4 regions of the Tardiphaga sp. 841_E9_N1_2 genome follow, and region 1 is predicted to be linked to each of the others. Evidence: riboswitches for the same ligand, from Rfam matches in the RefSeq annotation. Region 1 holds a riboswitch; each other region holds the start of a gene.
The links. Region 1 has a riboswitch for cobalamin ahead of AB8A50_RS26775 (ribonucleoside-diphosphate reductase subunit alpha). Riboswitches for the same ligand answer to the same signal wherever they lie in the genome.

Region 2: it holds a riboswitch for cobalamin, as region 1 does, so the genes downstream of both, metE (5-methyltetrahydropteroyltriglutamate--homocysteine S-methyltransferase) here and AB8A50_RS26775 (ribonucleoside-diphosphate reductase subunit alpha) in region 1, are expected to answer to the same signal.
Region 3: it holds a riboswitch for cobalamin, as region 1 does, so the genes downstream of both, AB8A50_RS22410 (TonB-dependent receptor) here and AB8A50_RS26775 (ribonucleoside-diphosphate reductase subunit alpha) in region 1, are expected to answer to the same signal.
Region 4: it holds a riboswitch for cobalamin, as region 1 does, so the genes downstream of both, AB8A50_RS13080 (DUF1636 family protein) here and AB8A50_RS26775 (ribonucleoside-diphosphate reductase subunit alpha) in region 1, are expected to answer to the same signal.

What each region holds. Positions count from the first base shown of each region.
Region 1 covers NZ_JBPWQC010000001.1:5,587,677-5,594,783, reverse strand. The annotation lists gene AB8A50_RS26790 (AzlD family protein) at 130-447, opposite strand; gene AB8A50_RS26785 (AzlC family ABC transporter permease) at 444-1,193, opposite strand; gene AB8A50_RS26780 (ribonucleotide-diphosphate reductase subunit beta) at 1,305-2,429, opposite strand; gene AB8A50_RS26775 (ribonucleoside-diphosphate reductase subunit alpha) at 2,574-5,504, opposite strand; cobalamin riboswitch at 5,624-5,838, opposite strand; gene AB8A50_RS26770 (hypothetical protein) at 6,028-6,213, shown strand; gene AB8A50_RS26765 (GlxA family transcriptional regulator) at 6,219-7,107, opposite strand, start outside.
Region 2 covers NZ_JBPWQC010000001.1:1,107,607-1,114,713, reverse strand. The annotation lists gene secD (protein translocase subunit SecD) at 1-956, opposite strand, end outside; gene yajC (preprotein translocase subunit YajC) at 1,001-1,372, opposite strand; gene AB8A50_RS05225 (ATP-binding protein) at 1,567-2,550, shown strand; gene metE (5-methyltetrahydropteroyltriglutamate--homocysteine S-methyltransferase) at 2,598-4,973, opposite strand; cobalamin riboswitch at 5,078-5,289, opposite strand; gene AB8A50_RS05215 (peptidoglycan DD-metalloendopeptidase family protein) at 5,458-6,861, opposite strand; gene AB8A50_RS05210 (protein-L-isoaspartate(D-aspartate) O-methyltransferase) at 6,969-7,107, opposite strand, start outside.
Region 3 covers NZ_JBPWQC010000001.1:4,655,757-4,662,863, reverse strand. The annotation lists gene AB8A50_RS22430 (flavin monoamine oxidase family protein) at 1-462, opposite strand, end outside; gene maiA (maleylacetoacetate isomerase) at 556-1,221, shown strand; gene typA (translational GTPase TypA) at 1,415-3,238, opposite strand; gene AB8A50_RS22415 (alkaline phosphatase D family protein) at 3,471-5,024, opposite strand; cobalamin riboswitch at 5,168-5,359, shown strand; gene AB8A50_RS22410 (TonB-dependent receptor) at 5,466-7,107, shown strand, end outside.
Region 4 covers NZ_JBPWQC010000001.1:2,704,950-2,712,056, forward strand. The annotation lists gene cobU (bifunctional adenosylcobinamide kinase/adenosylcobinamide-phosphate guanylyltransferase) at 1-516, opposite strand, end outside; gene AB8A50_RS13080 (DUF1636 family protein) at 513-962, opposite strand; cobalamin riboswitch at 1,072-1,262, opposite strand; gene cobT (nicotinate-nucleotide--dimethylbenzimidazole phosphoribosyltransferase) at 1,362-2,417, shown strand; gene cobS (adenosylcobinamide-GDP ribazoletransferase) at 2,418-3,182, shown strand; gene AB8A50_RS13095 (tyrosine phosphatase family protein) at 3,175-3,687, opposite strand; gene AB8A50_RS13100 (putative bifunctional diguanylate cyclase/phosphodiesterase) at 3,959-5,947, shown strand; gene AB8A50_RS13105 (Zn-dependent hydrolase) at 5,944-7,107, opposite strand, start outside.

The DNA.
Region 1 (7,107 bases):
TCACAAATAAGGCGCGTAACTTCAAGGTTTTGAGCGACCTCCGAGGTGCTCGCGATAAGAACTGAACACTAGTTCAGACTCGTTGACAAGGCATTTTGTGCATAGCGGGATTCAACTTTTCGGGTAGATCTAGCCGCCAAAACCGAGCGCCCGGGCGGCCGCGGCGACCGCCATCCCGGTGATGACGGCAACGAAGTCGTTGCGGCGGATGATGGTCACGGCCATCGCGGCGAGGATCGCGAAAACCACCACCGGCCCGCCATTGACGGCCACGGGCAGCGCGGCGGCGACGATGATCGAGCCCGGCAATGCGTCGAGCATCCGGCGCACCCGCGGCGTGACGTTGACGTAGCCCATCAGCCAGTAGCCGCCGAGGCGCGAGGCCACTGTGACCGCCGTCATGACAGCAAAAGCGACCATCACATCGCTGCGCAAAAATTCCGTCATGCGGACACGCCCGCCGGATGTTGCGGTTCGGGTTCGTCCATGAGCCCGGCACTGATCGCTCCCGATAGCGCGCCGGCGATGATGAACCACCAGCCCGGCACCAACCAATGCACCGCGAGGGCAACGACGCCCGACACGACCCAAGGGATGGCACGGCGGGGGCCCTTCCATGCGGGCACCAGCATCGCGGCATAGAAGGCCGGCATCACCAGATCGACACCATACTTTCTCGGGTCAGTGAGCTGTTCGGCCAGCAGGAAGCCCGGGATCGCCGAGAACAGCCAAGTAAAATACAGCACGATACCGCCACCGAGATAGAACGACGCATCGGCCCCGCCATGATCGCGATAGCGCATTGCTGCGAGCCAGCCGCCATCAGTGACCAAGAGCATCGACGGATAGGCCTGCCACGCGGGCAACGTGCCGAACCACGGGCGCAATGTCGCGCTCATCAGGAAGAAGCGGATGTTCACGGTGAGCGTCAGCAGCGCCAGCGTCGCGATCGCGCCCGGCGTCAAAACATAAGGCCATGACTGCACCGCAACAAACTGTGACAAGCCGCCATAGACCGTCGCCATCATCACCTCGACTTCGGCAAGCGTGAGGTTCTTCTGCGCACACAGCGCACCGAATGCCATGCCGAAAGCGAGCGTGCCGGGCAGCATCGGGCCGATGGCAATGATGCCGGGCACGATAGCGGCCTTCGACCAATAGGCTGGCGCTTTCGGGATGTGGCTGGAATGCATCGACTGATCCGCGTGACGCCCGCAGGCCAATCATGCCTGCGGGCATCACGCGATCAGGTCAAGCGATGCGGATTCATATGCGCCATGCAGCGGCGGATATGAGACCAAAGACTACTCCCAGTTCAGCGCGCCACCATTCTGGTATTCGATCACCCGGGTCTCAAAGAAGTTCTTCTCCTTCTTCAGGTCCATGGCTTCCGACATCCACGGGAACGGATTTTCCGTCTCAACGAACACCGGCGCGAGACCGATCTGGGCGCAGCGGCGGTTGGCGATGAAGCGCATATAGGTCTCGCACAGTGCCGCATTCAGTCCAAGGAAGCCGCGCGGCATGGTGTCCCGCCCGTAGGCCGCCTCGAGCTCGGCCGCGGTGCGGATCATGTCGCGGATTTCCTCCTGGAACGCTTTGGTCCAGAGGTGCGGATTCTCGATCTTGATCTGGTTGATGACGTCGATGCCGAAATTCAGGTGGATCGATTCATCGCGCAGGATGTACTGATACTGTTCGGCGATCCCGACCATCTTGTTGCGGCGGCCGAGCGACAGGATCTGCGCAAAGCCCGTATAAAACCACATGCCTTCGAAGATCACATAGAACGCCACGAGATCGCGCATGAAGGCCTGATCGGTCTCCGGCGTGCCGGTCTTGAAGTCGGGATCGTCGAGATGCTGGGTGTGCTTAAGCGCCCAGGCGGCTTTCTCGGTGATCGAGGGCACCTCGCGATACATGTTGAACAGCTCGCCCTCATCGAGGCCGAGACTCTCGACGATGTACTGGAAGGTGTGCGTATGCACCGCCTCCTCGAACGACTGCCGCAGCAGATACTGCCGGCATTCCGGATTGGTCAGATGGCGATAGATTGCCAGCACGATATTGTTGGCGACGAGCGACTCCGACGCGGCGAAGAAGCCGAGATTGCGCTTGATGGCGCGGCGTTCGTCTTCAGTAAGACCGTCGCGCGACTTCCACAGCGCGATATCCGCCTGCATCGAGACTTCGGTTGGCATCCAGTGATTGTTGCAGCCGGCGAGATACTTCTCCCACGCCCACTTGTATTTCAGCGGCAGCAGTTGGTTGACGTCAGCGCGGCAGTTGATCATCCGCTTCTCGTCCACCGAGACACGGCCGCCGGAGCGATCGATGGTGCCGAGACCCGTGGCGTCGGCCGGAGATTGCGGGATCGGGATGAAGGCGGGGGTTTTGGGAGCGGATGAGGTATCGGACCAGTCGAGCATGGGTGTTCCTTGCGTATTTGTTCGGCCCTCATGGTGAGGAGCCCGCTCTTCAGCGGGCGTCTCGAACCATGAGCGTGGGGCCATCCTTCGAGACGCGGCCAAGAAGCCGCTCCTCAGGATGAGGTCAGTGTGTTTGGCGCACCCTTACTGGCACGCCTCGCATTCGGGGTTGTCGATCGAGCATGCCATCGCGACATTCAGCTCCGGCGCCGTGACGGAAGACTGAACGAGGATCGGCGCGCCTGCCACCTTCGCCGCAGCGACTGTTGCTGACACGGCATTGAGCTTGCCGTCCGTGCCCTTCAGCGTCGACTTCTCCACATGCGTGGCACTGCGCGAGCGCAGGTAGTAGGTCGTCTTCAACCCCAGCGTCCAGGCCAGGCGATAGAGCTGGTCGAGCTTCTTGCCGGATGGATTGGCGATATAGAGATTGAGCGACTGCGCCTGATCGATCCACTTCTGACGGCGCGAGGCTGCCTCGATCAGCCACGCGCTGTCGATCTCGAACGAGGTCGCATACAGCGCCTTGAGATCGTCAGGCACGCGATCGATCGATCCGACGCTGCCGTCGAAATATTTGAGGTCAGAGACCATCACGTCGTCCCACAACCCGCGCTTCTTCAGATCGCGCACGAGGAAAGCATTCACCACTGTGAAATCGCCTGACATGTTCGATTTGACATACAGGTTCTGATAGGCCGGCTCGATCGACTGCGCGACGCCGCAGATATTGGAGATCGTCGCTGTCGGCGCGATCGCCATCACGTTGGAATTACGCATACCGGTGGACTTCACACGGTCACGCAGGCCGTTCCAGTCGAGCGTGGTCGAGCGATCCATCTGCACGCCACCGCGGGCTTCCGCGAGTATCTCGATGGAGTCGATCGGCAGGATGCCGCGGCTCCACAGCGATCCATCGAAGGACGGATAACGGCCGCGCTCGGCGGCGAGATCTACCGATGCGGAGATCGAGTGGAAGGCAATCGCTTCCATGCTGGTGTCGGCAAACGCCACGGCCGCATCCGACGCCATCGCGATACCCTGCACCTGCAGTGCATCCTGAAAGCCCATCAGACCGAGACCGACCGGGCGATGCTTGAGGTTGGAACGCCGCGCTTCCGGGATGGTATAGAAGTTGATGTCGATGACATTGTCGAGCATCCGCATCGCCGTGGTCACGGTGCGTTTGAGCCTGATGTGATCGAGACCGTCCTTGCCGATATGATTGAGCAGGTTGACGGAGCCGAGATTGCAGACGGCCACTTCGTCGTCCGAGGTGTTCAGCGTGATCTCCGTGCAGAGATTCGATGAATGGATCACGCCGGCATGCTGCTGCGGCGAGCGCAGGTTGCACGGGTCCTTGAAGGTGATCCAGGGGTGGCCGGTCTCGAACACCATGGTCAGCATGCGGCGCCACAGGTCAGTTGCGCGCACTTTCTTGAACACGCGGATTTCTCCACGCGCGGCCTTTTCTTCGTAAGCCGCGTAACGCTCCGCGAATGGCTTGCCATAGAGATCATGCAGCTCAGGCGTTTCGTCCGGCGAGAACAGCGTCCATTCGCCGTCGGCTTCGACGCGCTGCATGAACAGGTCCGGCACCCAGTTGGCCGTGTTCATGTCGTGGGTGCGGCGGCGGTCGTCGCCGGTGTTCTTGCGGAGATCGAGGAATTCTTCGATGTCGATGTGCCAGGTTTCCAAGTAAGCGCAGACCGCGCCCTTGCGCTTGCCGCCCTGATTGACGGCGATGGCCGTATCATTGGCAACCTTGAGGAACGGCACCACGCCCTGGCTCTCGCCATTGGTGCCCTTGATATGGGCGCCCAAGCCACGCACGCGGGTCCAGTCATTGCCGAGACCACCGGAATATTTCGCCAGCAGCGCATTGTCCTTCACCGACTTGAAGATGCCATCGAGATCGTCGGCCACGGTGGTGAGGAAGCAGGACGACAGTTGTGGGCGCAGCGTGCCGGAATTGAACAAAGTCGGCGTCGAGGCCATGAAGTCGAACGACGACAGCAGATTGTAGAATTCGATGGCGCGGGCTTCGCGGTCGATCTCGCGCAGCGCGAGGCCCATGGCAACGCGCATGAAGAAGGCCTGGGGCAGTTCGATGCGATTGCCCTGCACATGCAGGAAGTAGCGGTCATAGAGCGTCTGCAATCCCAGGAACTGGAACTGAAGGTCCCCTTCCGGCTTCAGCGCGGCAGCGATTCGCTTCAGGTCGAAGCGCGCGAGTTCGGGATCGAGCAGCTCGGCTGCAATGCCGGTCTTGATATAGGCGCCGAAATATTCGGCGTAGCGCGTGGTCATGTCGGCCTGCGACGCGTGGGTCGGCGAGCCCCCGACAAAGGACAGGACTTCGGTGCGCAGTTTGTCGAGCAGCAGGCGGGCGCTGACGAAGGTGTAATTCGGCTCCTGCTCCACCAGCGTGCGCGCGGCCATGATGCCGGCCAGCGCCAATTCGTCCAGCGTGATGCCGTCATAGAGATTGCGGCGGGTTTCCTCGAGCACCGGAGCCGCATCGACGCCGTCGAGACCGGTGCAGGCCTCGTTGACGATCAGCGCGAGACGCGCCGAATCGAGCTGCGCGCGTGTGCCGTTGGCGAGGGTGACGTGCAGCACCGGTGCGGTGGAAACCAGCGCGGGCTTGGCTGCCAGTTCCTCGGCGCGGGTGCGCGCGCGCTCCTCGCGATACAGCACATAGGCGCGGGCCACCTTGTGGTGCTCGCTGCGCATCAGCGCCAGCTCGACCTGATCCTGGACGTCCTCGATATGGAAGGTGCGGCCTTCACCGACGCGGCGCGTCAGCGCAGCCACGACGTCGCCGGTCAGCTGTTCTACCGCCTCATGCACGCGGCGCGACGCCGCTGCCGTGTGGCCCTCGACCGCGAGGAAAGCCTTGGTCATGGCCACGGAAATCTTGCTGCCGTCGAAGGGAGATACGGTGCCGTTGCGCCGGATGATCTGCATCGAGGGTTCGCGCGCAGGCGCAGCGAGCGTTTCCGGCGACAGTTGAATCAGCGGCGCATGAGCCGCATCGCGTCCGTTGGACAAAACAGAAGATGAAGTAGGCATCGGCAAGACCCCGTGTGATGCATCAAGCAATGGGGGCTGGGGCCGAAAGGACGCTGCAAAATACACGGCGGAAATCCGCCAGCATTGCCTGCAAGCGACCGCTGGGACACCCCGCCCATGGACGTTCTGGTGTCGCGGCAGGTCTCCTGGCTCGCAGGTCAATGTCTGTTTCAGCCTTCCCGATGCTTGCGCATCAGTGACTTCAATCGAAACAGACTCACTGCTTACAGTTGCGGGGGCAGCGCCGGAATATGACGCAAAACAGCGTCTTTACCGGCTTCCCTCTTAGCCACCAAGTCTTGCGACCAGGCGGACCGTGACATCTACATTTGGTGTGACCCGCGGTGAAGTGTCAAGCGAGCATTGGCGCCGAACGCAACAAATTCGGTAGGGCTGTTGGTTCAGTGGACAACCGCTTGCGTGGCTGAAACCGCGGGATCGTTGGCGGTTTCTGCACGATGCGATTCGTTGTCCGAAAGGACCGTGAGGCGCAGAAGAGCCACATCAATCGATGGAGGATGCCATGCGGAACCTGGCAACGAGCACTGAGAGAACCGAGTTCAACGCTTTCGTGGGGCACGCAGGCGCGGTCACGGCGTTCGAGACGACGGAGCAGATCGCCCGCCTTCGCCTCGACGACATGCTCAACGACGCGTTGATGGACAGCTTTCCTGCGAGCGATCCGATTTCTTCGTTGCAACTCGCCTGAGCGGATCAGACCGCGCGAAAGCTGGCCCGATACTGGCTGGGCGTCAGGCCAAGCCGCCGCACGAAGACCTGACGCATATGTTCGGCGGTGGTGAAACCGGATTCATAAGCCACCACCTTCAGCGGCAGATCGCTGCCTTCGAGGCGGTTGCGTGCCGTGTCGATCCGGGCGCCCTCCACAAAATCTGCCGGCGTCATTTTGGTCTCGAGCTTGAACACCCGCGCGAAGGTGCGCGCGCTCATGCCCGCCACATCGGCCAATTCATCCACGCTGTGTGCGTCACGCAGATGCGCCATCACATGGGCATGGACTCGCGCGATCGGCGAGTCCGGCTCGGCCGGCGGTACCAGATACGGACTGAATTGCGACTGGCCACCCTGGCGCTGCGCCACCACGACCAGACGCTTGGCCACAGCCAACGCAACGTCCGCACCATGATCTTCCTGGACCAGCGCGAGACCCAGATCGATGCCTGCGGTGACGCCGGCTGACGTCACCAGCGCACCGTCACGACTGTAGATGCGATCGAACTCCACATGCGCTTTGGGAAAACGCAGCGCCAATAGCGGCGCGTTCTGCCAGTGCGTCGTCACCGTCTTGTCGTCAAGCAAGCCTGCATGGCCGAGCGCGAATGCCCCGGTGCAGACCGAGCCATAACGCTCCGCATGGAGCGCCGCATTGGCCAGCCACTCTGTAAGCTGCGGATCCGCCTCTGCCGTCGGCAGCCCAGGCCCGCCGGCCACCAGAACCAGATCCCAGGGTTTGTTCGCATCACTGAACGCCAGATCGGCAGATATCCGCAGGCCGTTCGATGCACGCAGCGGCGCGCAGTCTGCAGCGACAAGTGTAATGTCGTAGCCGTCGCCCGGTGCAACGAAGCCATTGGCCTCCATG
Region 2 (7,107 bases), 4.5 Mb from region 1:
ATCGGCTCGCGAATGACCGGGGCGGAGACCACTTCGTTATCGAGCACAATGGCGAAGGGCAGATTGACGTTCTTCACCGTGGCATCGGCGAACTTGCGGGCGCCGGACGTGTTGAAGCGGAAGGAGACGATCGGCTCGTTGGTGCGCTGATCGAAGCCCGGCTGCGCATCGGTCAGGTCAGCGCCCGAGACCAGCACTTCCTTCTTCACGAGATACGGCGTCTTCGGAGACTGCGAGCTCATCAGGAGTTCGGAATCCGGCGGCACCCTGCCTTGCGCCTGCTCGGCCGGGAGCGAGGTGTCGACCATGCGGAAGTCGAGCTTCGCCGTCTTGCCCAGCAATTCCTTGAGGCGGGTCGGGTCCTGCAGGCCGGGCACCTGCACCAGGATGCGATCGAGGCCCTGACGCTGGATCAACGGCTCGACGGTGCCGAGTTCGTTGACGCGGCGCTCGACGATCTGGATCGACTGTTCGACCGACTGGCGAATGCGGTCATTGATCGCTGCCGGCGGCACCGAAAGACGGATCAGGCCGTTGCCTGCGTCCGAGACTTCCAGGCTGCGCTGGCCGCTCTGCCCCATCAAGCCGCCGAGCGGCTGTGACAGTTCACGCAGCTTGGTGAGCGCGGTCTGATACTCGGTGTCCTTGGTGATACGGACTTCGACATTGTCGCCGCGAACGCCAAGGCCGGTATAGACGATCTTGGCATCACGCAGTGTGCGGCGGACGTCGTCGCGCACCTGATCGAGCTTGTCCTTCTTGACCGAATTGGCATCGACCTCGAGCAGGATGTGCGAGCCACCCTGCAAGTCGAGGCCGAGCACCAGATGGCGCTGCGCCCATTTCGGCCAGGTTTTCACGGTGGCTTCGGGGAAGAAATTCGGAACCGCGCACAGGCAGACCACGAGCGCCGTCAGAATGACCGCCAGCGCCTTCCACCGCGTGAAATACAACATCGAGATGATCCGTCAGATTCTTGAAATGGCGACGCGCAAACGCATCAGCTCGCGGCCGCGTCGTCCTTGGCATCAGCCTTGTCCGCCTTCTCCTTGGCGGGCTCACCCTTGGTGCGCACGCCCGAGATCATCGTGCGGAGCTGACGTACGCGAACGCCTTCGGCGAGTTCGAACTCAACCTGCTCGTCATCGACCACCTTGGTGACCTTGCCGACCAAACCGCCCGAGGTGACGATGGTGTCGCCGCGGCGGATGTTCTTCACCATCTCGGCGTGGTCCTTCACCTTCTTCTGCTGCGGACGCAGGATCAGGAAATACATGATCACGAAGATCAGCGCGAAAGGCAGCAGCGACATCAGCATGCTGTTGGTGTCGCCGCCGGCTGCAGCCTGGGCAAACGCAGGGGTAATGAACATCGGGAAGTCCTCGTAAACGCTGGGGAATAAACCGGCGACGCGTCGGCGTTCGGCCGGTTTGGGTAAATTCGCGCGGACTATAGCGGCCGGCGTCCCAATTGCAACGCCGGTAAACCCTCTGATTTGTCTGCGATTTGTACCGCTTGCGGATGTGTTCCGGGCTCGATATGGGTGCGCGCCGAGGAAAGTCAAAAATGTCAAAAAAGCCCAATAAAACAAGCAGCCGCCCTGCTAAAAAGGCTCCCGCGACCCGCACGTCAAAGACCGTCCGCACGACCGCGGCAAAACGTCCGCGACCAGCCGCCGCCCCCCTGATCGACGAACGGATCGCACTCGCCCTTGAGGCCATTGCCGCCGGCATGGCCGCCGCAGCGCCGAAGCGCTCCAATGCCGATTCTCTGGCCCAGGCCGACGCCTTCATCTGGCATCCCGACGGCCGTCTGGCCCCAGTCCCCAAAGTCAGCCGGGTCGATATTGGCTTGCTGCAGGGCATCAATCAGCAGGTCGACACCCTGATCGAGAACACCCGGCGCTTCGCCAACGGCCTGCCGGCCAACAACGCGCTGCTCTGGGGGGCGCGCGGCATGGGCAAGTCGTCGCTGGTCAAGGCGGCGCATGCCTCGGTCAATGCCAGCAAGTCCGTCGCCGGCCGCCTCAAGCTGGTCGAGATCCATCGCGAGGATATTGAAAGTCTGCCCGCCCTGATGGAACAGATCCGCGCTTCGGATTTCTATTTCATCGTGTTCTGCGATGATCTTTCTTTCGACGGCAACGATGCGTCCTACAAATCGCTGAAAGCCGTATTGGAAGGCGGCATCGAAGGCCGGCCGGACAACGTGATCCTCTATGCGACCTCGAACCGCCGCCATCTTCTGGCGCGCGAGATGATCGAGAACGAACGCTCGACCGCGATCAATCCCGGCGAAGCCGTCGAAGAGAAGGTGTCGCTGTCGGATCGTTTCGGCCTCTGGCTCGGCTTCCACAAATGCAGCCAGGACGAATATCTCGACATGGTGCGCGGCTATTGCAGCCACTATGGCCTCAAGACCGACGCCGCCGAGCTGGAGCGAGACGCATTGGAATGGTCGACCACCCGTGGCTCGCGCTCAGGTCGCGTGGCCTGGCAGTTCGTGCAGGAGCTCGCTGGCCGTCTCGGCGTGAAGCTGGCCACAAAGTAAAGGCAAATGCCGCCCCGTCATGACAACGGAGCGGCAGTCGATTTGTCCTAGACGAGGCTTCGCAACTCGCGTGCTGCCGCGACCATGTTGACGAGCGCAGGCCGCACCTCATCCCATTTGCGGGTCTTCAGCCCGCAATCGGGATTGATCCAGAGCTGGGAGTCCGCCAGCCGCTGCCGTGCAAGCTTGAGCAGATCGACCATATCGCGCGTTTCAGGCACCCGCGGCGAGTGGATGTCATAGACCCCGGGACCTATCTCGTTCGGGTACTTGTAGGTCCTGAACGCATCGAGCAGTTCCATCTTCGAACGTGACGTTTCGATGGAGATCACATCGGCATCCATGGCACCGATCGCATCGATGATGTCGTTGAACTCCGAGTAGCACATATGCGTATGGATCTGCGTGTCATCCCGCACGCCTGACGAACAGATGCGGAAGCTCTCCACGGCCCAATCGAGATAGGACTTCCATTCCGATTTGCGCAGCGGAAGCCCTTCGCGGAGTGCCGCTTCGTCGATCTGGATCATACCGGCGCCAGCCTTTTCCAGATCGAGCACCTCATCGCTTATCGCGAGCGCGATCTGGCGACAGGCGACTTCGCGGGGAATGTCGTCACGCACGAATGACCAGTTCAGAATCGTGACGGGCCCTGTCAGCATCGCCTTCATCGGCCGCTCGGTGAGCGACTGCGAGTACTGCCACCATTCGACGGTCATGGGATGCGGCCGGGACACGTCGCCGAACAGCACAGGTGGCCGCACGCAGCGGGAACCGTAGGACTGCACCCAGCCATATTTGGTGAAGGCGAAGCCGGCGAGCTGTTCGCCAAAATACTGTACCATGTCGTTGCGCTCGAACTCGCCATGCACCAACACATCGAGACCGATGTTCTCCTGCCAGCGCACTGCCCTCGCCGTTTGGTTCTGCAGGAACGTCTTGTAGGCGGCATCGCTGAGCGTGCCCCTGACATGGGCCCCGCGAGCGTTTCTCACTTCCGCGGTCTGCGGAAACGAGCCGATGGTCGTGGTCGGAAATGCCGGCAGCTTGAAGCGCCGATGCTGCTCGCTCGCGCGCGTGGCAAAATCGCTGCTGCGACGACGCATAGTCGCATCAACAGAAGCGACGCGTTTGGTGACAGCAAGATCGTGGATCTTCGACGATGCGACCCGCGCGGCTGCCGCCGCATCCGACGCAGCGAGCTTTGCGGCGACATCCGCGCGACTACCAGCCAAGGCGGATCCGAGCGCCGCCAGTTCCTCCATTTTCTGGACTGAAAAGGCCAGCCAGCTTCTGACGTCCGGATCGAGCTCGGTCTCAAGGCCGAGATCAATCGGCACATGTAGCAGCGAACAGGACGGCGCCAGCTCGACGCGATCCCGCCCCAGCAGATCGACCATGGGTTCCAACCCATCGAGCAGACTGGACAGATCGGACCGCCATATATTACGTCCATCGATCACGCCGAGCGAGAGGACCATGTCTTTGGGCGCCTTCGCAGCGACTTCATCGAACTGATCCTGCGCGCGGACCAGATCGAGATGAAGCCCGGCGACAGGGAGCGACAGGGCCAGATCGAGGTTGTCGCCAAGTTCGCCAAAGTACGTGTTCAGCATGATCCTGAGCTGCGGGACCGCTTCCGCAAAAGCAGCGTAAGTCCGCTGCAGCGCCTGCCTTGCGGGCGCGTCGAGATCGAGCACCAGACACGGCTCATCCAGTTGCACCCACTCAGCGCCGCTGTCGGCTAATTCCCCGAGCACCTCGACATAGACGGGCAGCAATCGATCGAGCAGCGTCACCGGGTCGAATGACGCATCCATACTCTTGGCCAGTTTGAGATAGGTCACAGGCCCGACTAGCACAGGTCGTGTCTGATAACCCAGCGATCTCGCCTCCTCGTACTCCTTGATCGGCTTGCGCGATGCGAGACTGAAGGTCTGATCCTGCGCCAGTTCAGGCACCATGAAGTGGTAGTTGGTATCAAACCACTTGGTCATCTCCTGTGCTGGTACGCCTTGCGACGAGTCATGCGCATGAGGGCCGTGCGTACAGGCCTCGTCATGCGCGGCGCCTTGTGATCCACGTGCCATGGCAAAATAGGTCGCGAAGGAAACGTCTCCGCCCTTCCAGCCATAGACTTTGGGAATGGCGCCGACCATGACGCTGGTATCGAGCACCTGATCGTAGAATGAGAAGTCGTTCGACGGCATGACCGTGATCCCGAGCGACTTCTGACGTGCCCAGTTTGCGGCACGCAGCCCGACGCCGACGTCGATCAGCGCATTCTCGTCGATTGCACCGGACCAATAGCTTTCCAGCGCCATCTTGAGCTCACGCCGCGGACCGATCCGTGGCGTGCCCAATGTAGCAACAGGAAGTGAAGTAGCTGATTTTGAAGAAGTAGACTTTGACACAGTAGACATGGCTTAACCCCAATGATTGGGGGCAAAAGGCCAAAGTGACACGTCTGGATTCCACGACGGCAGTCGCGGAATCGCAACCGCACCACCGGGACACCCCGCCCGAGGACGTTTATGTTGTCGAGGCAGGTCTCCTGGCTCGCGGGTCAATGCTGCTGTCCGGCCTTCCCAAAACCTTTGCGGGTCTCAGTGACTTTAATGGACAGCGGCTCACCGCTTACAGTTGCGGGGGCAGCTCCGGCCTTGGCTTAACGCCTCACCGGCTTCCCTCTTAGCTTCGGGCAAACCTTCCCGAAGAACCACGACATGTCCACATATGGGCAACATCGCGCGGCAGTCAACCGAGCTTGCGTGCGCAAGCTGCCCACTCGCAGCAGCGCGTTGAAGATTCCGGAGCTGGAGTGGGCCGCAGCCCCGAGATCAAACGCATCAAGCCCAGCACGAGGCCGGGCTTGCTTAAATGCGAACTACACTTCGTGGATTGCGCTTACGCCCCGTTGAGGAACTGCAGCGGATCGACCGGTGACGAGCCCTTGCGGATCTCGAAGTGAAGCTGCGGCGAAGTAACCTCACCGGACTGGCCGGACTTGCCGATCACCTGACCGCGCTTGATGGTCTCGCCACGCTTCACCATCAGCTCACTCGCATGGGCATATGCGGTGACGTAGCCGTTGGAGTGACGAACGAGGACCAGATTGCCGTAACCCTTCAGCTCGTTGCCGGAATAGGCAACGACGCCATCTTCGGCAGCCTTGATCGGCGTGCCTTCCGGCACGGCGACGTTGATGCCGTCGTTGGACTTGCCATTGGTCTTGGCGCCGTAGCCTGTGACCACGCGGCCGCGCACCGGCCAACGGAACGTCGGCAAAGCGCCGGTTGCGTCAGCGGCTTTAGTCGGCGATTCCGGCGCGATTTCTTCAGGCGTCGTCGTGGCACTTGCCAGACGGGCCTTCTGTGCGGGCTCGGCAGAAGCAACACGGGCCACGGCAGCGGACGTGACCGCGCCAGCCGGAGCAGCCGTCACGGCTGCGACGGGCGCAGCGAGCGGCGCTGCTGCAGGAGCTGCATTGGCCGTACGCGCGCCGGGTACCGTGATCTTGGAGCCAAGCTTCAATTGGGCAGTCGGCGCCAGACCATTGGCGCGCGCGAGTTCGGCGACCGGCACGTTGTTCCGGCGCGAGATGCTCATCAGCGTATCGCCGCGATTGACGAAATGCGTGGTGGACGCGCCGACGGCAGGTTTGCTCGGAGCAGCAGCAACGGCCGGAGTTGCCGCGGCGCCCTGACGCGGAATGATCAGCGACTGACCGGGCGACAGCGCGCGCGGCCCCTTGTAGCCATTGGCCTGCAGGATCGCGGCCGACGAGACGTTGTAGCGCTTCGCCAGACCATCGAGCGTATCGCTGGTGCCGACGATGATCGAGGTGCCGCCATCACGGGCAAGGCCGTTGGTCGCTGCAACCGAGCGCGGCGCCGTGGAGCCGGTGGTTTCGATCGGCGTACGTGCGGGCGGCGGCGTATACATACCGTTGCCGCCCCCGCTGACGGGAGCAGCTGATGCAACCGGACGGGCTGTCGGATAGGACTGCGGCGCCGAGATCGGCGGCGGCAAAGGCTGGGATTGATACTGCGGCTGCGGATTATAGGCCGGACGCTGATATTGTGGCAGTTCCTGGCGCTCGACCGGCGCGCGCGGTGCGCGCTGCGGTACCGAGCCGGTGGTTTCACCTTGCCAGCCAAAGCCACGGGACTGACCTGAGTCAAAATTTGGATTCTGAGATAGCCGTGTCTGCATGTCGGCGCTGCAGCCGGCAAAACCGATAGACATCAGCGCCAGCACCGCGACCTGCGGAGCGCGGCGCGAGTAAAGCAACTCGACAACGCTGGACATTGGTTACTCACTCATACGCAACAAACAACTGAATTGAGTAAACACCGTCTCCGTTACCAAGCCTTTAACCTTGCGACCAACACGTGACAGCCGTTCACGAACTTTTTTCAGAGTTCGCGCGCGATGCCCGGAAGTGCTGGCACAAAACGCACGTCCACGAGGTCCTTTCGCTCCAATCCATCCCCGGTTTTGCGGATCCGGACCAGGGTCTGGACGCCATTGTGAGGACCAACCGGCGCAAGCAGA
Region 3 (7,107 bases), 930 kb from region 1:
GAAACCGTTGATATAGGTCGAGACCGCATCGATCATCGGATTCCATGGATTGCCGGGCTCAAGGCATGTCGCCGCCGGCGCATCGATCTCGTTTTCTGCGGCCTCCTCGGCGCGCTCATAGAACGCGTCGATCGCGGCGAAGAACTCATCGCGCTTCGCCTTTGAGAAGGCGACGTCATAAGCCTGATCGCGCCACGGCGGGCGCGACTTGTCGACGGCGAAGCCGAGCTCTTTCGCGATGCCGACGAAGTCATTCTTGTCGGCGGAGTGCAGCCATTCACAGCCCAGATCGAACGGAATGCCGGGGGCCGCCATGATCGTATGGGCGCGGCCGCCGATCCGGTCCCGCGCTTCCAGCACAATCATGGAGAGCCCGGAACCTTCCAGCATACGCGCGGCGCCGAGGCCGGCAGCGCCGGCTCCGATGATGGCGACATCTACTTCGGAAGGCAGTCTGGTCATCGCGTCGGTATTCACAGCGGATGGGAAACGGGTGACAACGGGATAAAGGCTTGCTTGAATTATTCAAGCCACCGCTGCCCTCGGAGAAGATGCATGACAGCCCCACACGATTTCGAACTCTACGGCTTCTGGCGGACGTCCGCGACCTATCGCGTCCGCGTGGCGCTCAACCTGAAGGGATTGGAAGCGCACGAGCGCGTGATCGACCTCGACAAGGGCGAGCAGCGCGGCGACGCGTTCCTCAAGATCAATCCGCTCGGCGCGATTCCGGCCCTGATCGAGCCCGGCCACCTGCCGCTGACGCAGTCGCTGGCGATCCTGGAATTCCTCGACGAGATCCATCCGACCCCGCCGCTGCTGCCGAGCGATCCACACGGCCGCGCACGGGTGCGCTCGATCGCCGCGATGCTGGCCGCCGACACCCACCCGCTCATTACGCCGCGTGTGCGGAAATATCTCGCCATCACCGCCGGCTTTGACGATGCCGCAGTTCGCGCCTGGCTGGTGCACTGGTTCACCACGGGCCTCGTCGCCGTGGAGAATCGCCTCGCCAGCGAGCCCGCCACCGGCCGCTTCTGTCATGGCGACGAGGTGACCATCGCCGACATCTGCCTGCTCAGCATCACCGCGACCATGAAGGTGCTGAAGATCGAGATTGCAGGCATCCCGACCATCGACCGCATCGTCGCCACCTGCGAGGCGATGGAGGCGTTTGCGAAGGCCGATCCGTTGAAGCAGGTGGGAGCGCCGGCAAATTGACTCCGCCCTCATCCTGAGGAGCCGAGCAGTGGCGTCTCGAAGGATGGCCACAAGCATCGGCGCGACACCAACTCATGGTTCGAGACGGCGCTACGCGCCTCCTCACCATGAGGGGCGGAGTGAAGGCATCACCCAAACAAAAAATGCCCGGCTTTCGCCGGGCATTTCGTAACCAGTCAAAGAATACTCTCGCTTACGCGATCACTTCCTTGGTCTTTTCGGCGCGCTTGCGGTCGTTGGCATCGAGATGCTTCTTGCGCAGGCGGATTGACTTCGGGGTGATCTCGACCAGCTCGTCGCTCTCGATATAGGCCAGCGCCTTTTCAAGGGTCATGCGGATCGGCGGCGTCAAACGCACCGCTTCGTCCTTCGACGTGGTGCGGATGTTGGAGAGCTGCTTGCCCTTGAGAACGTTGAGTTCGAGATCGTTCTCGCGGGTGTGCTCGCCGATGATCATGCCCTTGTAGACCTTCCAGCCGGGCTCGATCATCATCGGGCCGCGATCTTCCAGCTTGAACATGGCATAGGCCACCGCTTCACCCTGGTCGTTGGAGATCAGCACGCCATTACGGCGGCCGGCGATCTCGCCCTTGTAGGGCAGGTAGTCGTGGAACAGGCGGTTCATGATCGCGGTACCCTTGGTATCGGTCATGAGTTCGCCCTGATAGCCGATCAGGCCGCGGGTCGGCGCGTAGAACACCAGACGCAGGCGGTTGCCGCCCGACGGACGCATCTCGATCATCTCGGCCTTGCGTTCGCTCATCTTCTGAACGACCACGCCGGAGAATTCCTCATCCACGTCGATGACGACTTCTTCGACCGGCTCCAGCGTGTTGCCGTTCTCGTCCTTGGTGAGAACCACGCGTGGACGCGACACCGACAGTTCGAAGCCTTCGCGGCGCATGTTCTCGATCAGGATCGCGAGCTGCAATTCGCCGCGGCCCGACACTTCCATCGCGTCACGGTCGGCGGATTCGACGACCTTGAGCGCGACATTGCCTTCGGCTTCGCGCAGCAGGCGGTCGCGGATCAGGCGGCTGGTGACCTTGTCGCCTTCGGTGCCGGCGAGCGGCGAGTTGTTGACGATGAAAGACATCGACACGGTCGGCGGATCGATCGGCTGCGCCTGGATTGGAATTTCAACCGACGGATCGCAGAAGGTATCGGCGACAGTGCCCTTCGGCAGGCCGGCGATGGCAACGATGTCGCCGGCTTCGGCGAGTTCCACCGGCTGGCGCTCAAGGCCGCGGAAGGCCAGGATCTTGGTGATACGGCCGGTTTCGACGACCTTGCCGTCACGCGACAGCACCTTGACGGCCTGGTTCGGCTTCACCGAACCAGCCGAGATGCGACCGGTGATGATGCGACCGAGATAGGGGTTGGCTTCCAGGATGGTTCCGAGCATGCGGAACGCACCTTCTTCAACCACCGGCGGCGCGACATGCTTGATGACGAGATCGAACAGCGGCTTCATGCCGACATCATGCGACGCGTCCGGGCTGTCGGCCATCCAGCCGTTGCGGCCCGATCCGTACAGAATCGGGAAATCGAGCTGGTCGTCGGTGGCGTCGAGCGCTGCGAACAGGTCGAACACTTCGTTGACGACTTCGGTGATGCGGGCGTCCTGACGGTCGACCTTGTTGATCGCGACGATCGGCTTGAGGCCGAGCTTCAGCGCCTTGCCGACCACGAACTTGGTCTGCGGCATCGGGCCTTCAGCGGCGTCGACGAGCACAATCACGCCATCGACCATCGACAGGATGCGTTCGACTTCGCCGCCGAAGTCAGCGTGGCCCGGGGTGTCGACGATGTTGATCTGGACTTCATCCCACAGCACCGAGGTGCACTTGGCGAGAATGGTGATGCCGCGCTCTTTTTCGATGTCGTTCGAATCCATCGCGCGTTCCTGGACGCGCTGATTGTCGCGATACGTGCCCGACTGCTGCAGCAGCTTGTCCACGAGAGTGGTTTTGCCGTGGTCAACGTGGGCGATGATAGCAATGTTGCGAAGGTTCATAGGTCTTCTTCTGGTTACGGTCTGGGTGCCCTTGAGCGGGTTCAACAAGACATGCTCGACAACAAAAGGCTTATGCCTTGCGCTCGAGCGCGTTCGATAACTGCCTCGTCTGAAAACGCGCTGGGGCAATCCCTCCAAAAGCAAACCCGGCCAGAAGGGGCCGGGTACTCGGACGCGTTGCGGCGCAATATAGGGGGAAATCGCCGAAAAACAATGCGAATCTGCCAAATGGTTAGCCCAATTTCGGGTCCAGAACCGTGGCCCAAAGGGCCATATCGGCCCGATCCCGCAGGGTAACGGTCATTTGGCCGCTTTGGCCGTCGATTTTGACGTGACCGAAGAACTGCATGCCGGCCGACGGGGGCAAATTCTGCTTATCGGGCCCCGGCGCCTTCACGAAACGGACCTCGGGACCGAAGGTATTGTCGAGCGCCGCCGGGCCGAAGGTTCCGGCGTGGAACGGCCCGGAGACGAACTCCCAGAACGGCTCGAAATCCTGAAACTGGGCCTTCTTCGGATTGTAGTAATGCGCCGCCGTGTAATGCACGTCGGCGGTCAGCCAGACCGTGTTGCGGATACCGGCCGATTTGATGAAGCGCAGGATATCGGCAATTTCCAGCTCGCGGCCCCGCACTGGCCCGTCGCCCTGCGCAATGGCCTCAGACCCGGTTTTGTCGGCAGCGTTGTCATAGACGACGAGGCCGATCGGCATATCCGAGGCGATGACCTTCCAGGTCGCCTTCGAGGCCATCAATGCGCGCTTCAGCCAGGCCATCTGCTCCGGGCCGATGAAATACGCATCGGGACCATAGCTCTCCTGCAGGTTCGGGCCGTTGGGCCCGCGATAGCTGCGCTCGTCCAGCATGAAGACATCGAGATGCGGGCCGTAATTGAGCGTGCGATAGACGCGGCCAGGCTCGTTCGGATTGACCGAGATCGGATACATCTCGTGAAAGGCACGCGCACCGCGCGCCGCCAGCAGCGTGATGTCGCGCTCCTTGTAAGACGACGGCAACTGCTTCGAGAGCGACCAGTTGTTGGTGACTTCATGATCGTCCCACTGGCCGAAGATCGGCACCTGCGCATTGAATGCGCGGACATTGTCGTCGAGTAGATTGTATTTGTGCGCGGCACGGAATTCATCGAGCGTCTCGGCGACCTTCGCCTTTTCCGGCACCGTGATGGTGTTTTTCCAGATCGTGCCATCCGGCAATTTTGCTTCGGGCAGGATCGGCCCATCGGCGTAAATCGTGTCGCCGGAATGGATCAGGAAATCCGGATTGTGCTTGCGCATGGTGGCGAAGGTGACCATGCCGCCGTCCTCGGCATTGATGCCCCAACCCTGCCCGGCGACATCGCCGCCCCAAACAAAGGACACATCGCGGCGATCCGCTGGCGCGGTGCGGAAGCGACCGATGACCGGCTCGCCGACGATGTCGGTATGCGACAGATCGCGGAATTTGACGCGGTAGAAGATGTCCTGCCCGGCCGGCAGATTATCGAGCAGCAGCTTCGCCGTGAAATCGCTCTCGGGCAGCGCCGTGATAGCCGGCAACATGCGCGCATTGCTGAAGGATTCAGTCGTGGCGACTTCCACCATCATCTGCGCCGGCCGATCCGCGCGCGACCAGATCATGCCGCTGCTCGTCCCGACATCGCCGGACTGCACGCCATGCGACACGACCGGACGATCCGCCGCGCGGCTGAGGTAAGGCATCGCCAGGAAGCTGGCGCCTGCTGCGGCTGAGTGCGCGAGGAAGCGACGACGGGATAAACGTAGTGCCATGGCGAACTCCTGATCCTGGCTCTGGCACCAGTGGCTCTAGGCAGATCGCTTGACGCTGCGATGACAGGTGATGCGCAATATCAACACCCGCCAAAGCAAGCTGCGAATGACTGGCAGCTTGATTGACACATTTGGAAATTTCACCTTAACGTGAACGTGACGGTTCCCTTCGGGGATCAAAAGGGAATGCGGTGAGGGGGATCCCCCGATTCCGCGGCTGCCCCCGCAACTGTAAGCGGCGAGCCCGCGCCAAGAGCCACTGGGTGTTCACCTGGGAAGGCGGCGACAGGCATTGACCCGCGAGCCAGGAGACCTGCCGCCAGTCGTGGTCACACGCGAGCACATTGGGCGGGGTGTCCTGGTGGAAGTCACACTGCCTGTTTGAAAGCGGCGGGGCGACTTGGTTTGCGGTGACGTGCCACGTAACCGCGAGTCCTGTTCATGACCTCCGTTTCTCCCGTCGCATTGAAGCGACATACTCCCTTTCTTTATTCTGTTGCTCTCTCCTGCTTGTTGTGTCCGAGCGAAAGCTGGTCGCAAACCTCACAGTCGAGCCAGACGCTCGATCCTGTTGTCGTTCAGCCGTCAGCGACGCCTCAGCGCGCACGCCGCGCCACGAACGGCAATGCATCGCGCGCTACGCGCCCGCGGCAGCAGCGCAATGTCGCCGCCAATACCGGCGCGCCGGTCGCCACGCCGACAGGCCCCGTCTTCGCAGCGCCGACGCTCAACCTCACCGGCACGACATCGACGGGGAGCCGCCTCGGCCTGACGCGCCTGCAGACGCCGGCCAGCGTCGAGGTGATCTCGGCGGAAACCATGGCCGAGCGCGGCCAGCAGAACGTGGTCGATGCCGTCACGCAGAATGCCACCGGCTTTACGGCCATCGGTGAACCCGGCAATGGCGGCATCGCTTTCAGCACCCGCGGCTTCGCCGGCAGCGGCTCTGTCACGTCGCTCTATGACGGCACGCGCCTCTATGTCGGCTCCGGCACGGTGAACTTCCCCTTCGACACCTGGACCGCCGAGAAGATCGAAGTGCTGCGCGGCCCCGCCTCCGTCATGTATGGCGAAGGCGCCATCGGCGGCGCTATCAACGTGATTTCGAAACTGCCGCTCTGGGTGCCACGCAACCAGGCCGAAATCTCTCTGGACAGCAACATGACGCGCCGCATCGCTCTCGATAGCGGCGGCCCGGTCAGCAAGGACGTCGCCTATCGTATCGCCGTCACCGGCAACGCGTCCGATGGTTGGGTCGATCGCGACAACACCTCGAACATCGCGCTGCACGCCGCCGTGCAGATCAAGCAGACCGAGGACATCACCTGGACGCTCTCCACCGACTATGGCGACCGCCATCCATCAAAATATTTCGGCACGCCGCTGATTAACGGCCAGCTCAATGAGGCGATCCGCTTCAAGAACTACAATGTCAGCGACAGCAACATCCGCTATCAGGACAGTTGGAGCCAGGTGAAGACCGAGTGGCAGGTGGCCGACGGCATCACCCTGCGCAACACGCTCTATTACATGTATGCGAAGCGCCACTGGAAGGAGGTCGAGATCTACGGCTTCAATTCCGGCACCGGCCTGATCGATCGCGGCGATTATCTCGAGATCTTCCACCAGCAGCAGCAGATCGGCGACCGCATGGACGCCACCTTCGAGGGCCATCTGTTCGGCATGGTCAACACCTTCGTGGCGGGCTTCGACGTTAACCGCATCGACTTCAAGCATACCAACAATTCGCCGTTTAGCGGGTCCTCATCGGTCAATCCGTATAATTTCGATCCCGGCCTGTTCAGTAGCCCCGACCCAACTGTTCCGGGCTTCAAGAGCGTCGCCAATCAATACGCGTTCTTCGCAGAGAATCGATTGGCTGTGACTGAGCAGCTGTCGCTAATCGCCGGCGTCCGCCAGGACCAACCGACCGTCGAACGAACCGACTATCGCACCCCCGCCAACAGCTACACCCGGGACTATTCGGCGACCTCGTGGCGCGCCGGCGTCGTCTATACGCCGATTCAGAACCTTGCTTTCTATGGCCAGTATTCGACGGCGGTCGATACCATCGGCGGCTTGA
Region 4 (7,107 bases), 2.9 Mb from region 1:
ACGCTTGAGCCAGAGCGGAAGCCCGGCGGCAACGAAAGCAACATTCGGCACGGCGGCCGCGATGATCTGGTTGAGGCGGCCCTGCGCATCGCGAAACGCGCGGCCGAGCGGTGTCTCCGGCACGAGGCCGAGGCCAACTTCGTTGGACACGAACACGATCGGATAGCGCGAGACATCGAGGAAGCGCACGAGGCGCTTCGCTTCAATCTCTGGATCGCGCTCGGCCAACATCAGGTTCGACAGCCACAGTGTCAGGCAATCCACCAGCACGACGCGCCCGACCGTCGCCTCGCGCGTCAGCGCATCGACCAGCGCCAGCGGCTCTTCCACGGTGATCCAGCCTTCGCCGCGCTGCTTGCGATGCTGCGCGATGCGGGCATGCATCTCGTCGTCACCGGCCGTTGCAGTCGCAAGATAGACTTTGGTCAGGCCGATGCCATCGACCAGCTTTTCGGCGAAGGACGACTTGCCCGAGCGCGCACCACCCAGCACCAACGTGGTAGAGGTCGCGGTCATTTCGGCGCACGCCCATCTTCAGGCGACCAACGCATCGGCGGCACACGCGCGACCATGCCCTTGCGCAGCACCTCGGCGCGCTCGCGCCATGGCACCAGGCCGTAGTCGGCCTTCTGATAGGACTCCACGAAAGACACCAGCGCCGCGCTGCCGCTATCGGTCTGCAGATCGCCGAACAGGAACGTGTAGCCATCAGGGCTCGTCACCGCGACGGTTGCTGGCCGCTTGCAGACGCTGAGACACTGCACCGGACGCACCATCACGGCGGCATCGCCATCGCCGAGCGCGGCCTTCACCGCATCGAACATGTCCGGCCCGACGATCGTGCCAGTTTCGGCGGCCTTGCAGCTGATGCACACGCTCACGACAACGGGACCAGCCGGCACGGGGCGCGGCGGTTCGACCGAAATTTGTTCGCCAGAGATATCGGCGCTGTCGTGATCCATCACATGCTCAGTTCATGCCCTCGCGGGCCTACGAGCTTTGTTGGATCGCGCCGACAGCATGGCCGTCGGTTCGCTCCCGTCCGGTGCACCCCGCCCCGACGACGCCTCCAAAGCACAGTTCGTGATGGCAGGTCTCCTGGCTTGCGAGTCACAGCCTGTTGCCGCCTTCCCAAGAATTCTGAAGAATTCCCAGTGGCACCGGCGCGGGCTCGTCGCTTACAGTTGCGGGGGCAGCGCCGGCCTCAAACCGGCTTCCCTATTCACCTTCCACGCGGAAGGACCATCGTAAAAGACGCTATCTGCCAGGTGCGCCGGGGTCAACCGCGCCGACGGACTGTCGCCCGGACCTGTTGACCTTGCAGGTCGTCTTGCGTCAGTTAGGCCGCGAAAAGGAACCCTATGTCCGCCTATTCCCAGCCCTTGTGGCAGCCGCCCGCCATTGCGCCTGTTGACCCGCAGATCGCGGCAGGAATCCGCGCCGCCATCGACGGCAAGGCCAAGCCGCTGGGATCGCTCGGACGAATCGAGGAGCTGGCATTGCAACTCGGCATGATCCGGCATCCAGGCGAACCGCGCGGTGACAATGCCGTGCTGCTGGTCTTCGCCGGAGATCACGGACTCGTAGCCGAAGGCGTGTCGCAATATCCGTCGGCGGTCACGGTCGCGATGGTGATGACCTATCTGGCCGGCCGCGCCACGGCCAATGCTTTCGCCGCGGCCAATGACATCGGTGTGCGCGTGATCGACATCGGCGTCGCTGCGGAACTGCCCGTCCATCCGAAGCTGATCGACGCCAAGGTTCGCATGGGCACAGCCAACGCTGCGCGCGAACCCGCGATGACGGCAGAGCAAGCGGCGGATGCGCTGACGCGCGGCTTCAGAATCGCCGTCGGTGAGATCAAGGCCGGCGCAGACATCATCGCGCTCGGCGAGATGGGAATTGGCAACACGGCCTCCTCGGCACTGGTGGTTCATCGACTCGCACCGGCACCCCTGGATGATTGTATCGGCGTTGGCGCCGGGCAGGATGATGCCGGCATGGCGCGCAAGCGCGCGGCGATCACGAAGGCGGCAGCGCGCAGCGACGCAACTGCGCCACTGGATGTGCTGGCCCAATTCGGCGGATTGGAAATCGCAGGCATGGCCGGAGCGATCCTCGGCGCAGCTTCGCAACGGCGGCCGGTGATCATCGACGGCTTCATCTCCAGCGCCGCGGCACTGCTCGCCGTTCGTCTGTGCCCGGCTGCACGCGGCTACTGCGTCTTCGCACATCGTTCGGCTGAACGCGGCCACGACATGGTGCTCAATGCGCTCGATGCCCAGCCGCTACTCGATCTCGGCTTGCGGCTCGGTGAAGGCACCGGCGCGCTGCTTGCGGTGCCGCTGGTCCGTGCTGCCGCGCGCATGCTGACCGACGTTGCGAGCCTCGACGACGTGCTGGCCGGAAAGATCTAGATGAGGCTGGATCCGCATCTTTTGAATGCGATCCGTTTCCTGACGGTGCTGCCGGTACCGGCAACTGGCGACGCGCAGGATGCTGACTGGCTTGCGCGTGCAATGAAGTATTTTCCGATGGTCGGCGCCGGCATCGGTGCTGCATCCGCAATCGTGTTTCTCGTTGCCGGCGAATTCTGGTCACCGCTGATTTCCGCCCTGCTGGCAATCACGGCAAGCATCGCTCTGACCAGCGCGCTGCATGAAGACGGCCTTGCCGATACGGCCGACAGTTTCGGCGGAGGCTGGACCGTCGAGAAGCGCCTCGCGATCATGAAGGACAGCCGCATCGGCACTTACGGGGCGCTGGCACTCGGCCTCGGCGTGGCGCTGCGCATCGCGGCGCTCGCCATATTGCCGCTGTGGGCAGGTGCGGCAGCGCTGATCGCCGTCCACGCCGCAGCGCGCGCCATGCCGGCCTTCGTGATGAACCGCCTGCCCTATAGCGGCGATACCAGTGCGATGAAGGTCACTTACGCCGAGGCGCCCGTGCGATTTAAGGAATCGTTGTTTGCACTTGGTGTGGTTGTGCTTGCAGCAATCCCGCTTGCGCTCGTCTCGGTCGCATCGCTTTTTGCGGGTCTTCTGCTCGGCGCAGCGCTCGCCGCACTGCTCGCACTCTGGTCGCGTCGCCTGATCGGTGGTTACACCGGCGACGTGCTCGGTGCCGTCGAGCAACTCTTCGAGATCGGATTTCTTCTCGGCGTTGCGGTCCTGATCAGATAGGCCAGTTCAACGGCAATCGATAAGGCTCACCTTCAAAAGCGTCCGCACCGCGGCCGATGCGTGCGATGGCTTCGACCATGCGGCCGTCGCGACCAAGCTGTTCGTCGGCCAATTGCACCATCAATTTGTTCGGCGTCACATAAGGCGAACGTTTGCGTAGTTCATCTGCAATCGCCGTCTCATAGCCAGGATTGCGATCGCAGGCGATGGCGTAAGCGGCGGCGCTGGAACGGCTGATACCGGCCCAGCAGTGAATGAGCATCGGGCGGTCAGCGATGCTGCCGCGGCCGAATTGAAGAATGGCATCCACGACGTCGGCATCGGGCGCGATCAGGTCCGGCGTTGCTTCGACGATATCGTGAAAGGTCAGCTCCACATGCCGCTCACGCGCCAACCCGCTCCAGTCGCGCTCGCTCGCGGCGGGCGACAGAAGGGTCAGCAGATCGAAGGACGGCAGTGAGTTTGCCACAGCAGCAAGGCCTCCGAGCGAGCTCACATAGATCATTCGAACACCCTGCTCGCTGTTGTCATGTTCTTCCTCTCACCCACGGCGAATGGACCTTCTTCAACCTCATGCCGCTGCGATGTCGCTGACGCAAGGTCGGTTTCTTAATACCACCCCCGACCTTTTCGCACCTGCACCATCGCAAACAGAAGAAAATACACCAATCAGAACAATTGGTTACTCGCTCGAACTTTAGACAACCGAGGCAGGCCAATCTTAAAGAAGTTGCGATAGGTATCTAACTTACCAGTGCAGAGTCCAGGACGGTACGATGCTGAACTACTTCGAAATGGCGGCATCACAAATCGGAACGATCTTCCGCGTGCCGCGCGAAAACCCCGAACTGGTGGAAGCGAAACTCGCTGCCTTCACCCGTCAGGTGCCGATGATGTATGCGCTGGTGGTCGTCAACACGACGGCACTTGCGATCACCTTTTATGGTACTGCGCCACATCTGCTTACCGTCTATCTCCCTGCTGCATTCGATGCAATCTGTGTGATCCGGATACTGAGCTGGCTGAGAGCGCGGAACACCACGCTGTCACTCAATCAGGCCGTCGAGAAGCTCACCGGCTCGATCATCTTTGCAGGCATTCTCGGCGTCGCGTTCACTGCCTGGAGCCTCAGCCTGTTTCCCTATGGCGACGCCTATAGCAAAAGCCACGTTGCGTTCTTTATGGCCGTCACATCGATCGGCTGCGGTTTCTGCCTCATGCATCTGCGCGCGGCAGCGCTGATCGTAATGGCGCTGGTTGTCGTGCCTTTCGCGTTCTTTTTCGGCTCCAGCGACAATGTCGTCTTCGTCTCCATCGCCTTCAACTTCGTCGTGGTTATCGGGGCCGTTCTCTTCATGCTGCTCGGCAATTACTCCGACTTCGAGAAGCGGGTGAATTCGGAGAAGGCGCTGCGTATCAAGCAGGCTGAACTGCAGGTGCTGAGCGACAAGAATTTCCGGAATTCGAATATCGACAGCCTCACCGGTCTCCCCAATCGCCGGAACTTCTTTGCCGAGCTCGAGCGCGGCATTGTCAACACTGAGCACAGTAGCGGCGGCCTGCTGCTCGGTATCCTGGATCTTGACGGCTTCAAGCCGATCAACGACATCCATGGGCACCACACGGGTGATCGCTTGCTGGTCGAAGTCGCAGACAGACTGCGTGCACATCTCGCCCCTCACGTGTTTCTGGGCAGACTGGGCGGCGACGAATTCGTCATGTTCAGCGACCAATTGCTCGACCCGGACGCGATTGTTGAGGCGGAAGAGAGCATCGAGAACCTGTTCGACATCCCGTTCGAGATTGATAACATTACAGTTAGCATCAGCTGCTCGATCGGATATGCGGAATTTCCGGACACAGCCAGGACCGCGCAGGATTTGTTCGAGCGCGCCGATTACGCGCTGTTCTTTGCCAAGCAGCACAAGCGTGGCAAGGCCGTTCGGTTTTCTGCAGAACACGAAGCCGATATCCGCGAGGCCTCCTCTGTGAGTCGGGCCCTGGCCAGTGCCGACCTCGAACGGGAATTGTGGATCGCCTACCAGCCGATCATCGACGCAGAAACACAACAGCCCGCGAGCTTCGAAGCCCTGGCACGCTGGAAGAGCCCGGAGCTCGGCAATGTTCCACCGATGAGCTTCATTGTCGCCGCCGAGCGCTCAGGCATGATCGGCCAGTTGACCCCGTTGCTGCTGCGCAAGGCCCTTGAAGGTGCAGCGACATGGCCGGAGCATGTCCGGATTTCGTTCAACCTCTCTGCGGTCGACGTCGCCTCTCCCCTGTCGATCCTCAAGATCATTGCTGTTGTCCAGCAAAGCAAAGTGAAGGCCAGCCGTATCGACTTCGAGATTACCGAGACGGCCGTGATGGGGAATCTCGCACAGGCGACCGAAGCGCTGAATGCCCTGAAGGCCCTGGGCGCCCGCATCTCGCTGGACGATTTCGGCACCGGCTATTCGAGCCTAAGCTGCATCCGCGAATTGCCGCTGGACAAGGTCAAGATCGATCGCAGCTTCATCAGCAAGATCGAGACGGATTCTGCTGCGCGCCTGATCCTGCGCACCATGCTCGGACTGTGCAACGGCCTCGGTCACGACTGCATCGTCGAAGGCGTCGAGAGCGACGAACAGGTCGACTTCCTGCGCAAGGAGAACTGCCGTTTCATGCAGGGCTACTTCTTCGCCAAGCCCATGGGCATCGAGCAGGTCGGCGATTATCTGGCCTCCGTTCAACACGGCGTGCTGGCCGAACGCACCGCCAGCTAGTCGTTCTGTCCGTCGAGCAGCCGCACCGCCTCGAACAGCGTCGCCGCGCCGACGGCCAGTTGCTCGGGCTCCGACCATTCCTCCGGGCAATGGCTCTTGCCGTCCTTTGACGGAATGAACAGCATCGCGCTGCGGCCGATATGCGACATGAAAGCCGCGTCGTGACCGGCGCCCGACGCCAGCCGCGTCGTGGAATAGCCGAGCTTGGCAGCGCTACGCCCGAGAACATCGAGCAGGTGATCGTCGCAAGGCGCGGGAGGATTTTGCGAAATCAACGCGAAACGTTCGCGTTCGACCTTGGCTCGCCCTGCGATGGCGAGGCTCTCGCGGTCGAGCAGTGCCACGAATTCATCGACCAGCGCGGCCTTCTCTGCGCGAATATCGAGGATCATGCGCGCACCGCCGGGCACGACATTCGCGGCATTCGGACTGATCTCAAGGATCCCTGTGGTGGCGACGAAGTGGCCTTGTTTGCGCGCGGCAAAGGCATTGGCCTGCTGCGCGACCAGCAGCACGAGTTCGGCGGCGGGAAGACTCGCATCCCTGCGATATTCCATCAGCGTCGAGCCGGCATGATCGGCGGCGCCCTTCAGCACGATCTCGACGCGGGTGATGCCGGCGATCCCCGTGACGAGACCGAGATCGAGCTTCTTGCTTTCCAGCACCACGCCCTGCTCGATGTGCAATTCGAGATAGCCAACGAATTCCGGCTTCTGCATCGCGGCGATGGCGGCAGGATCACCGCCGACGCGCTTGATGGCATCGGCCAAAGTTTCGCCTGCTGCGTTGGTGTAAGTCAGCATCCTGGCATCGAGCTCGCCGACCATGGCGCGGCTGCCGACGCAGGACATACCGTATTCGCTGGGCTCCTCGGCGAGGAAATCGACGATCTCGATCGGATGCCGGGGCTTGTAGCCGGACGCCTGCAGCGCACGCACGGCTTCCAGCGCCGTCAGGATGCCGGAAATGCCGTCGAAGCGGCCGCCGGATGGCACCGTGTCGGAATGCGAGCCGAGCATGATCGGCGGCAGGCCCGGAACGCTGCCTTCCAGCCGGGCGATCATGTTGGCGCCGGCATCCATGCGCACAGTCATGCCAGCAGCAATGAATTGCTCGCGCAGCCAGGCGCGCCCATCGAGAAAACGCTGCGAGAACGATCG